DNA from 3 places in the Halomonas bluephagenesis genome. Region 1 is predicted to be linked to each of the others. Evidence: predicted binding sites of a transcription regulator. Region 1 holds the regulator's gene; each other region holds the start of a gene.
The links. Region 1 encodes FNR, which switches genes on or off when oxygen is low (the NO sensors DNR and NnrR bind a similar motif). Its sites were predicted from a motif close to TTGATNTANATCAA; they were not measured.
Positions count from the first base shown of each region.

Region 1 (3,248 bases):
TGATCGCGATTACGCCATTGAAATAGACCCCCGCGAAGCAGACGTGTTTACCTTGCGCCACCTACAGTCACTCGGCTTTAATCGGCTAAGCCTTGGCGTACAGGATTTAAACCCGCAGGTACAAAAAGCCATCAACCGTGTACAGCCCCGGGTACTCACCGAAACGTTAATGGAAGAAGCCCACCGTCTTGGCTTTCGCTCGCTCAATCTTGATTTAATTTATGGGCTACCATTTCAAACGGAAAAAAGCTTTGCCGAAACGCTGAGTCAGGTTATCGAACTAAACCCGGCACGGCTGTCCGTATTTAATTATGCGCACATGCCCACCCGCTTTGCTCCTCAACGACGCATTAACGAAGCAGACCTCCCCAGTGCCGATGAAAAACTGGCTATTTTGCATACCACCATTGAAATGCTGACTAACGCAGGCTATGTACATATTGGTATGGATCACTTTGCGCGCCCTGACGATAGCCTAGCGCTTGCTCAGCGTAACGGCACCTTGCAGCGCAATTTCCAGGGCTACTCTAGCCATGCACAGTGCGATTTAGTTGGATTAGGCGTATCCGCCATTTCACGGGTGGACGACGTTTACGCACAAAACCCGACTCGGCTTGACCAATATGAAGCGGCCTTAGATAAAGGTAAGCTAGCAACCGTCAAAGGATTAAGGTTAAATAAGGATGACCTAATACGAAGAGACGTTATTGAAAGGCTAATGTGCGACATGCATATTGATTTAGCGGACGTTGGAAAGCGTTGGCACATCGATGCTAATGACTATTTCTCCACCGCAACTGAACAGCTGGAAATAGCTGAGCAAGACGGCTTGATCACTCGCCATCAGCAAGTTATTAGCGCCACTCCCACTGGACAGCTGCTGATTCGCCACTTGGCGATGGCCTTTGATGCTCGCCTAGGTGACCAACCTACTCAGCGCTACTCGAAGATTGTATAAGCTTCTTGAGACGTCTTGCCCCTGGGCCTATGATGGCTAACGAGAAAGGGAGAATAATATGCCACACCCCGTCAGCCAACGACGTTCACTGCTGCAAGAGGCGCGCTGCCAAACCTGTAGCTTAAGCTCGTTGTGTCTACCGCTCGCCTTAGAGCTTGAGGACATGAGTCAGTTTGATGCCATCATCCGTCGTCGCGCACCACTCAAAAAAGGCGAGCCACTGTTTCGCCAGGGTGATCGCTTTACCAGTGTGTATGCCGTTCGCTCAGGCAGCCTGAAACAGGTGACCAGCGAGGGTAACGGTAATGATCAACTGACAAATTTCTACCTTCCCAGCGAACTGGTGGGATTGGACGGAATTGATGAAGAGCACTACCCCGGCAGTGTGATTGCGTTGGAAACCACCACGGTGTGTGAAATCCCGTTTGACCGCCTGGATATGCTTTCCGAAGAGCTGCCCGAACTACGCGGTCAGCTGTATCGAAGTATGAGTAAAGAGTTGCGTGACGACCGCCGTATGATGCGTTTACTGTCGCGCAAGACAGCCGACCAGCGGCTGGCGAGCTTTTTGGTCACTCTCTCAGACCGTTTCCGTCGACGAGGGTACTCGCCGTACAGTTTCAGACTCTCCATGTCCCGCGCTGACATTGGCAATTACTTAGGCTTGGCGGTAGAAACGGTCAGCCGTATTCTTAGCCGCTTTCAACAGCAAGACGTGGTGGCTGTTTCAGGTCGCGAGGTTAATATCCTAGATATGCGACGCCTCATCACATTGGCTGAAGAGGAAGAGCTAACGGCTAATCCACGGTAAATGCTTGAATACGCCCTTCCATCAATGCCGCTTGTTTGGCTTCAAGGCCAGCAAAGTCAAATAAATGGCGGGCTGCCAGCTGTGAAGGCGCTACATTGGTCACTGCCTTAAACATGCTTTCTAGACGTCCTGGGTGTTTTTTATCCCATTCCGCCAACATATCTTTGACGACTTGTCGCTGGAGGTTCGGCTGGGAGCCACATAAATTACAGGGAATAATGGGAAATTCCATTAAACGAGAAAACTCTGCAATATCTGCCTCCTTGCAGTAGGCAAGGGGGCGAATCACAATATTTTTACCATCATCAGATAAGAGTTTAGGAGGCATTGCTTTCAAGGTGCCGCCAAAGAACATATTAAGAAACAACGTTTCTAAAATATCTTCACGATGATGCCCTAGAGCAATTTTCGTCGCCCCAATCTCCTCGGCAAAGCCATAAAGAGAACCACGTCTTAATCGTGAGCAGAGCGCGCAGGTCGTTTTGCCCTCAGGGGTTTTCTCTTTCACCACCGAGTAGGTGTCGCGCTCTAGAATGTGGTATTCAACACCCACTTTATCCAGGTACTGGGGCAACACATGCTCTGGAAAACCTGGCTGTTTTTGATCCATATTAACGGCGACCAAGGAGAAATTAACCGGCGCATTGCGCTGCAGGTTAAGCAGTATCTCCAGCATCGTATAGCTATCTTTGCCACCAGACAGGCACACCATCACCTTGTCGCCTTCGCCAATCATTTGATAATCAATGATGGCGTTGCCAACTTCTCGCCGTAAGCGCTTTTGTAGCTTATTGAATTCACGCTTCTGCTTGGCGTCGTGATGCTCGGACTGAGTCTGTAAGTGATCAACAGAAGTGCTGCCAACAGCAACAGTTTTAGACGCAGCGGGATCAAAATAATCAGGTTGTAGCATGGTGTAGGCACTGCCGATGGTAGAAGAAGCAGCAGGCATTCTAACAATACTCACCACGTCCACCCAAGATAAACCCGTGGATTCATCGTATGCGGGTCGTAACCCTACCCCTGCTGGGCGATCTCACGCTGCAAACGCAGATACAAAAGCGCACTTGCGGTTGCATCCCCCAACCCCCCCATCCATTGGAGAGCGGGCATTTGCCAACGAGCAAGTGCTTCCGTTAGGCGGCCGCCCGTCTCGCACTGTGGATGTAAGCGACGCAACTGGCGATAGTGCAGTTTTCCCACATCGACCTGGGCATTAGGCAAACCAAACCCCAGCCCTGCTTTAAACAAATGATTAAGCTGTTCCACCGAACGGCCTAGCTGCCAACCAATTAGCGGCCGATTACCGATGAATTCAGCCAGCGCTCCAAGATGCTCAGCGTTAGGTGCCAGTACCGTGTCCGTCGCGTACAGCTGATGATGTCGACGCAGCGTAGAACCATTGTTGTTTTGCTCTCCTGCCAAAGTAGCCACCCAGGCTCGGCTGGTATGCACTCTCCCCGGACTTAAGACAACAGC
Region 1 covers NZ_CP133631.1:1,173,828-1,177,075, forward strand. Annotated here, with positions in the region: gene hemN (oxygen-independent coproporphyrinogen III oxidase) at 1-958, shown strand, start outside; gene fnr (fumarate/nitrate reduction transcriptional regulator Fnr) at 1,017-1,769, shown strand; gene ttcA (tRNA 2-thiocytidine(32) synthetase TtcA) at 1,756-2,682, opposite strand; gene REH51_RS05335 (3'-5' exonuclease family protein) at 2,787-3,248, opposite strand, start outside.

Region 2 (3,248 bases), 1.4 Mb from region 1:
GTCGACTTATCGCGTTAACTTCGCCACAAAGTGCGCTAGGCACCCAACGGCTGGTCGACATCGTTTACGGCGTGGACTACCAGGGTATCTAATCCTGTTTGCTACCCACGCTTTCGCACCTCAGTGTCAGTGTCAGTCCAGAAGGCCGCCTTCGCCACTGGTATTCCTCCCGATCTCTACGCATTTCACCGCTACACCGGGAATTCTACCTTCCTCTCCTGCACTCTAGCTTGACAGTTCCGGATGCCGTTCCCAGGTTGAGCCCGGGGCTTTCACAACCGGCTTATCAAGCCACCTACGCGCGCTTTACGCCCAGTAATTCCGATTAACGCTTGCACCCTCCGTATTACCGCGGCTGCTGGCACGGAGTTAGCCGGTGCTTCTTCTGCGAGTGATGTCTTTCCTAGTGGGTATTAACCACTAGGCGTTCTTCCTCGCTGAAAGTGCTTTACAACCCGAAGGCCTTCTTCACACACGCGGCATGGCTGGATCAGGGTTGCCCCCATTGTCCAATATTCCCCACTGCTGCCTCCCGTAGGAGTTCGGGCCGTGTCTCAGTCCCGATGTGGCTGATCATCCTCTCAGACCAGCTACGGATCGTTGCCTTGGTGAGCCATTACCTCACCAACTAGCTAATCCGACATAGGCTCATCCAATAGCGGGAGCCGAAGCCCCCTTTCTCCCGTAGGACGTATGCGGTATTAGCCTGGGTTTCCCCAGGTTATCCCCCACTACCGGGCAGATTCCTATGCATTACTCACCCGTCCGCCGCTCGTCAGCGGGTAGCAAGCTACCCCTGTTACCGCTCGACTTGCATGTGTTAGGCCTGCCGCCAGCGTTCAATCTGAGCCATGATCAAACTCTTCAGTTTAAAATCATTGTGATGCTTACATGTCACTCGAAAGTCACATAAGTGCATCAAACTTGGCTCAAGGTCCAAACGAATTCATTTCAATTTACATTGTCATGACCGCTTGCCTTGATATTTGGTGATTTATCACCCTCATCGGCAAGCGCCCACATGAATTACCTGATCAAATTGTTAAAGAGCTATCGATTGGCGTTGCCGTTCGATGTGGGGCGTATTCTACTCATTTCTATTTATTCGTCAACACTTTTTTATCCTTTCTGATGAGTAAAATGAGCAAAAAGGATCGAATCTAAAATTGACCTAGCGCAAGCCTCTTTCTCCCCCTTCTTTCTAGACTGGCGCTAGCATTTCAATAGTGCTCATACAAAACAAAAAGCACGACACTTAACAGCCATCTGGAGGGGGATAATATGCAATTGTTTAAGAGTCCAGTTTATTTAGCAGGAGCTGCATTACTGATAGCTTCAAATATGACGCTGGCCGATGATGACATGGAGAATTATCGCCTTCGTTTTGAACCACTGCCACATCTGCCACCATTACCTGCTGAAAACTCTCAAACAGATGAGAAAGTAGAGCTAGGCAATATGCTATTTTTTGAACCACGCATTTCTGCAAGCGGAGTCATTAGCTGTGCCCCCTGCCATAACCCTGCGCTAGGCTGGTCTGACCGCATCCCCAGGGCAGTGGGCCATAACGGACAAATTGGCGAACGCAACACGCCGACTGTATTGAACAGCGGATTTTTAAATGCACAATTCTGGGATGGGCGCGAACCCGACCTCGAGGGACAAGCATTAGGACCCATCGAAGCCGATGTCGAAATGGCCATGCAGCTTGATCACGCGCTAGAACGGCTTGCGGAATTTGAGCTTTATCAAGATAAATTCGCGGAGGCTTACCCAAACCAAGAAGATCCTATTAATGCAGAAAACCTTGGAAAAGCACTCGCCGTGTTTCAACGGACACTTAATACACCGAATGCGCCTTTTGACCGTTACTTACAAGGCGACATGGATGCCATTAGCGAGCAAGCAAAAAATGGAATGGTCGCGTTTGTCGATAATGGTTGTATTGCCTGCCACCGCGGCCCTAATTTAACCGATAGTCAATTTCATGCTATTCAGGTACCTGGCTCTACAGACCTTGGCCGCTATATTGTCACCGGTGAAGAGGGTGATAAATACCGATTCCGTACACCCACCCTTCGCAATGTGGCCGTCACTTACCCCTATATGAATAACGGCGCAACACAAACGCTAGAGGAAGCTGTCGCGATCATGGGGCAAGAAATGTTGGGGCGTGAATTTGATACCACAACTATAGATGAGATTACTGCTTTCTTGCACACGTTAACAGGTGAAATGCCTGAATTTGACGTTCCTGCGCTTCCTTAAATGAGCCACCGCCGACCAGAAGTCGGCGGTCCTTTCATGCTTGCTCAAGGCGCAGCAAAAGCTCTTGGCGGCGAGGCTCATCAACAAAAGCTTCTTCGATTGCATTACGATTTAGCATGCGGAATACATCAGCATCCCAGCCAAACGCTTCAGCACAAGCAACATGATTTGTCAGCAACCCACCTCCAAAATAAGCAGGATCGTCTGAGCTAATCGTCACCTTGAGGTTTTCTTTCAACAACTGAGGAAGAGGGTGGTCTCGAAGATCATCAACCACCTTTAGACTGACATTAGAAAGCGGGCAAACCGTTAGTACGATTTGACGCTCCCTGAGTCGCTTAACCACTGCGTTACTTTCGAGACAGCGAACCCCGTGGTCAATTCGCTGAACATCGAGAAGGTCCAGCGCTTCAGAAATATATTCAGCGGGCCCTTCTTCTCCTGCATGGGCAACACGCACTAAGCCAAATTCTTTGGCTCGCGCAAAGAGTGCCTGAAACTTGAACGGGGGGTTACCACGCTCGGCACTGTCTAAACCAATCGCATCTAAAAACTTCCAATACGGTGCAGCGCTTTCAAGCACGCTGAGCGCTTCTTCAGCGGGACGATCACGCAAAAAAGCCATAATCATACCAACAGACAAATCAAGCGTTGCCTCCGCCTCTTTCTTGGCACGAAGCAAACCCGCCATCACTATCTCAAGAGGAATGCCACGCTGGAGGTGGGCCTGCGGGTCAAAATGCATATCAATGTGCACTACCCCTTCTCCACGAGCACGCTGGAAGTAATCTATCGCCAAGTCATAAAAATCCTGCTCCGTGCGCAGTACATTCATGCCTTGATAGTAAAGATTTAAGAACCCCTGAAGGTCATCGAACTCATAAGCTGCTTTTGCCTCTTCAACCGTTGCGTAAGGAAGCTCGATACCATTCCGCTTGGCAAGTTCAAACATTAGCTCAGGCTCAAGGGAGCCTTCGATG
Region 2 covers NZ_CP133631.1:3,872,011-3,875,258, reverse strand. Annotated here, with positions in the region: rRNA gene REH51_RS17615 (16S ribosomal RNA) at 1-871, opposite strand, end outside; gene REH51_RS17610 (cytochrome-c peroxidase) at 1,282-2,268, shown strand; gene REH51_RS17605 (adenosine deaminase) at 2,303-3,248, opposite strand, start outside.
Region 2: the regulator FNR is predicted to act here: its motif matches at 1,167-1,180, upstream of REH51_RS17610 (cytochrome-c peroxidase).

Region 3 (3,248 bases), 990 kb from region 1:
CTGCGCCTGCCGCTAACAGCCCCCCGCGGTAACCGATAATGTAAGTAGAGGCCATCGCTGCTTGTACGTCGTCATCTGCAGATTCGATGCGGTACGCGTCAATGGCGATATCCTGGGTGGCCGAGCCAAAGGCTACCAGCAGCGCAAAGGTCGCTACCCAGCCTAAGTTGCCTACCGGGCTTACTCCCGCCAAGCCAATTAGCCCTGCTGCAATCATCCCCTGGGCAAGCAGCATCCAGCCACGTCGTTGGCCAAACGTGCGGGTCAAGATCGGTAGTGCAAGTCGGTCAACGATAGGCGCCCAAAAAAACTTGATTGAGTAGAGCATGCCAATCCAGGCGAAGAAGCCAATCGCGGCAACTTCTACACCGTCACTGCGTAGCCATGCAGAAAGGGTTGAGAACACCAGTAAAAAAGGCAGGCCTGCAGAAAAACCTAGAAACAGCATGGTGATGACAGGCGCGCGACAGTAAATACCGAGCGCATCCAGCCAGCTGCGCTGGGGAATAGGGGTGGGCATGTTGATTAACACTCCAGGAAAGAAAACGTCTGCATCGAGGCCCGCTAAAAACCGGTCAGTGATAGACTAGGCCTGATATCCATGACAAAGCCAGTAGCTTACCGGAGAGGAGTTTTCAATGTCGATTACAGCCCATCAAGTAGTCACTTTACACTACGTGTTAAGCGATGTGCTTAGCGATGGCAGTACCCGCGTGCTAGATGACTCCAACGCGCGTGATAAGCCCTTAGAGTACCTCCATGGACACGATAATATTTTGCCCGGTTTAGAGAGAGCCTTGGAAGATAAAGCCGCCGGAGCTGAACTGCGCGTCACGCTTGCGCCTGCTGATGCCTACGGCATCCGTAATGAAGACTTGGTGCAGGAGGTGAGCCGTGCGTCGTTTGGCAGCGCGGTGCTCGAACCGGGTAGCCGTTTCCAAACAGAAGGTGAAGCAGGCCCGCAAATCGTTACGGTACTGAGTATCGATGGCGACATGGTGACGGTTGATACTAATCATCCGTTGGCTGGCCATACGCTTCGTTACCAGGTAAATGTATTGGATGTGCGTGATGCGACCCGTGCGGAGCTGGCCAAAGGCCACCCCCTGCCACCAGGAACTGAACACAGCAAAGTAGAAGATCGAAAAGTGCTTTAGTTGTAATTTCTAGGGGTTAAGAGTTTCAGATGCTTTAAATTTACAAGGACCTTAAATTGGCAGGGGCTTTAAATCGTCAGCGTGCTCAAAATTGACCGCGTATTTTAAGTCTTCAGCGTACTTTAAGCGTTAAAAACTGACCCATATCAAGTTCCTGACAGGCCGCAAATAACCCCTCTGAAAAGCTTGACCCAGGTCAGCTTCCTGCTGGTGTTAACGCACTAGGATGGTGTCATACATCACGGCGGGAGGGGATCACCATGTACTGGGATGATACTGTTATTTTCGGTCTAGTTACTGTCGCGTTAATGATCGTTTTTATGATTGGTTGGGTAGGCTTTGTCGTACGTGACCACCTTCGTAAGGATGAACGTAAAAAGCATTAACGCCGCTTGTTGTGATAGTCGTCAGGGGAGGGGGCTTGCTTTAAATAGTGAGCTTCCTGTTGCCGGCCCATTTGGGCCGGCTTTTTTTGTTCGTTAAAAACTGTTTCCGAGTATTCACGTTAACCGTCTGGTAAAGTACCTAGCAGCACAATAAGGCATTACACCGCTAGGAAACCGTTTGCCATGAATGCTGTTATTTCAATCGTTGCCATACGCTGCTGCGCTTCTCATTATCTTAAAGCTGGTGTCGCCTGCGTCCTACTATTACTTAGTTGGCTATCAATGCCGGTCTATGCTCAGGCATTAAGTGTGATTAATGGCGAAAAAACCACAACACTCTCTATTAACGAGTTACGCCAACAATCTACGATTACACTGTCTGTGTTTGACCCTTTTCAAGGGCGCGAAGTAGACATGCATGGGCTTGAATTTCGTCGTTTCCTGATTAATCAATTTGGTGAAGTACCCCCCGCATTGCATTTTACGGCATGGGATGATTACGAAGTGACGTTAAGTGGCTGGAATGACCCCAAGTGGTTAATGGTCACGGAAGAGGATGGAGTGCCACTTACACTGCGTTCGCGTGGCCCATTACGACTAGTGGAACAGGCTTATGATGAGCAGCGTGATATCGAAAACCTGCGTGAATTCAACGACTGGATATGGATGATTCGCAGCATCGAGGCCCGGTGGTGATTATCGAACCACCACCTTCTCCACCTCCTATACCATCGCTACCTCCCGATCCTATGACTAGGAAGAGACGCTATGTGACCTGGTTGTCATTGAGCTTAATGAGCTTTATGGCGTTGATGGTGGTGATTGTTTACGAAGCACGCTGGGTATATCCAGAAATACAGGCGTATTTCAGCCAAACAGGCAATTTGACAGGGCAGCAATTGGCGACCAGGTCGCGGGGCTATTTACAGCTCGCTCAGCAACATTTGTTAAGCGAACAGCCCTTTGAAGACGAGCAACGACAAGCCGTTAGGCTCAATCTCGATATTGCTTATGGGCTAATTGATGTCGAGGTATACCGCCAAAAGTACAGTTGTACGCAGGCTAGCTTACAAACCTTAAACTTGCTCGCAGAACGCCTGAAAGAGTATGCCGTGACACCATTTGATGCTGCGGCTGAACTATTGGGGCCAATTGATTGTTTAACGAGCATTGAAATGAACCAGCTCGACCTGCGTGGCATGGCAATTAATGAGTTTTCTGAAAGTACACGCCGACATAATCAGGTGCTGACCTATTCCAGTATGGTGATTTTTGCACTAGGGCTACTGTTTTGGGGAATGCATGAGCGACAGCTGCGGCGCACAGAGCGCGCCACGGAGCAGACAATGGTCTGGATGCAGCAAGCGATGCGCGATCCGTTGACGGGCATAGGTAACCGCAGTGCGCTTCATCAAGATGTCGCCGCCAAAGAAGGGGCGTCGCTTGCCTTGATCTTGGTTGATATCGACTTCTTCAAGCAGTACAACGATTCGTTGGGTCACCCCGAGGGTGATCAGCTGTTACGTCGCCTGGCAAGCCTTCTTAAACATGTGCTTGGTGAAGGTGCAAAACTATACCGGTTAGGTGGTGATGAGTTTGCTGCAGTACTGCCTTGCGATGATGACGCGTTATTGGTTGATTACTGTGATCAATTGACGTCTGCTCTAGAGCAGGCTGATTTCAAACATCCCTCGCATCCGGACAA
Region 3 covers NZ_CP133631.1:188,423-191,670, reverse strand. Annotated here, with positions in the region: gene REH51_RS00940 (AmpG family muropeptide MFS transporter) at 1-520, opposite strand, end outside; gene REH51_RS00935 (FKBP-type peptidyl-prolyl cis-trans isomerase) at 639-1,157, shown strand; gene ccoM (cytochrome c oxidase subunit CcoM) at 1,418-1,543, shown strand; gene REH51_RS00925 (hypothetical protein) at 1,727-2,239, shown strand; gene REH51_RS00920 (GGDEF domain-containing protein) at 2,314-3,248, shown strand, end outside.
Region 3: the regulator FNR is predicted to act here: its motif matches at 1,294-1,307, upstream of ccoM (cytochrome c oxidase subunit CcoM).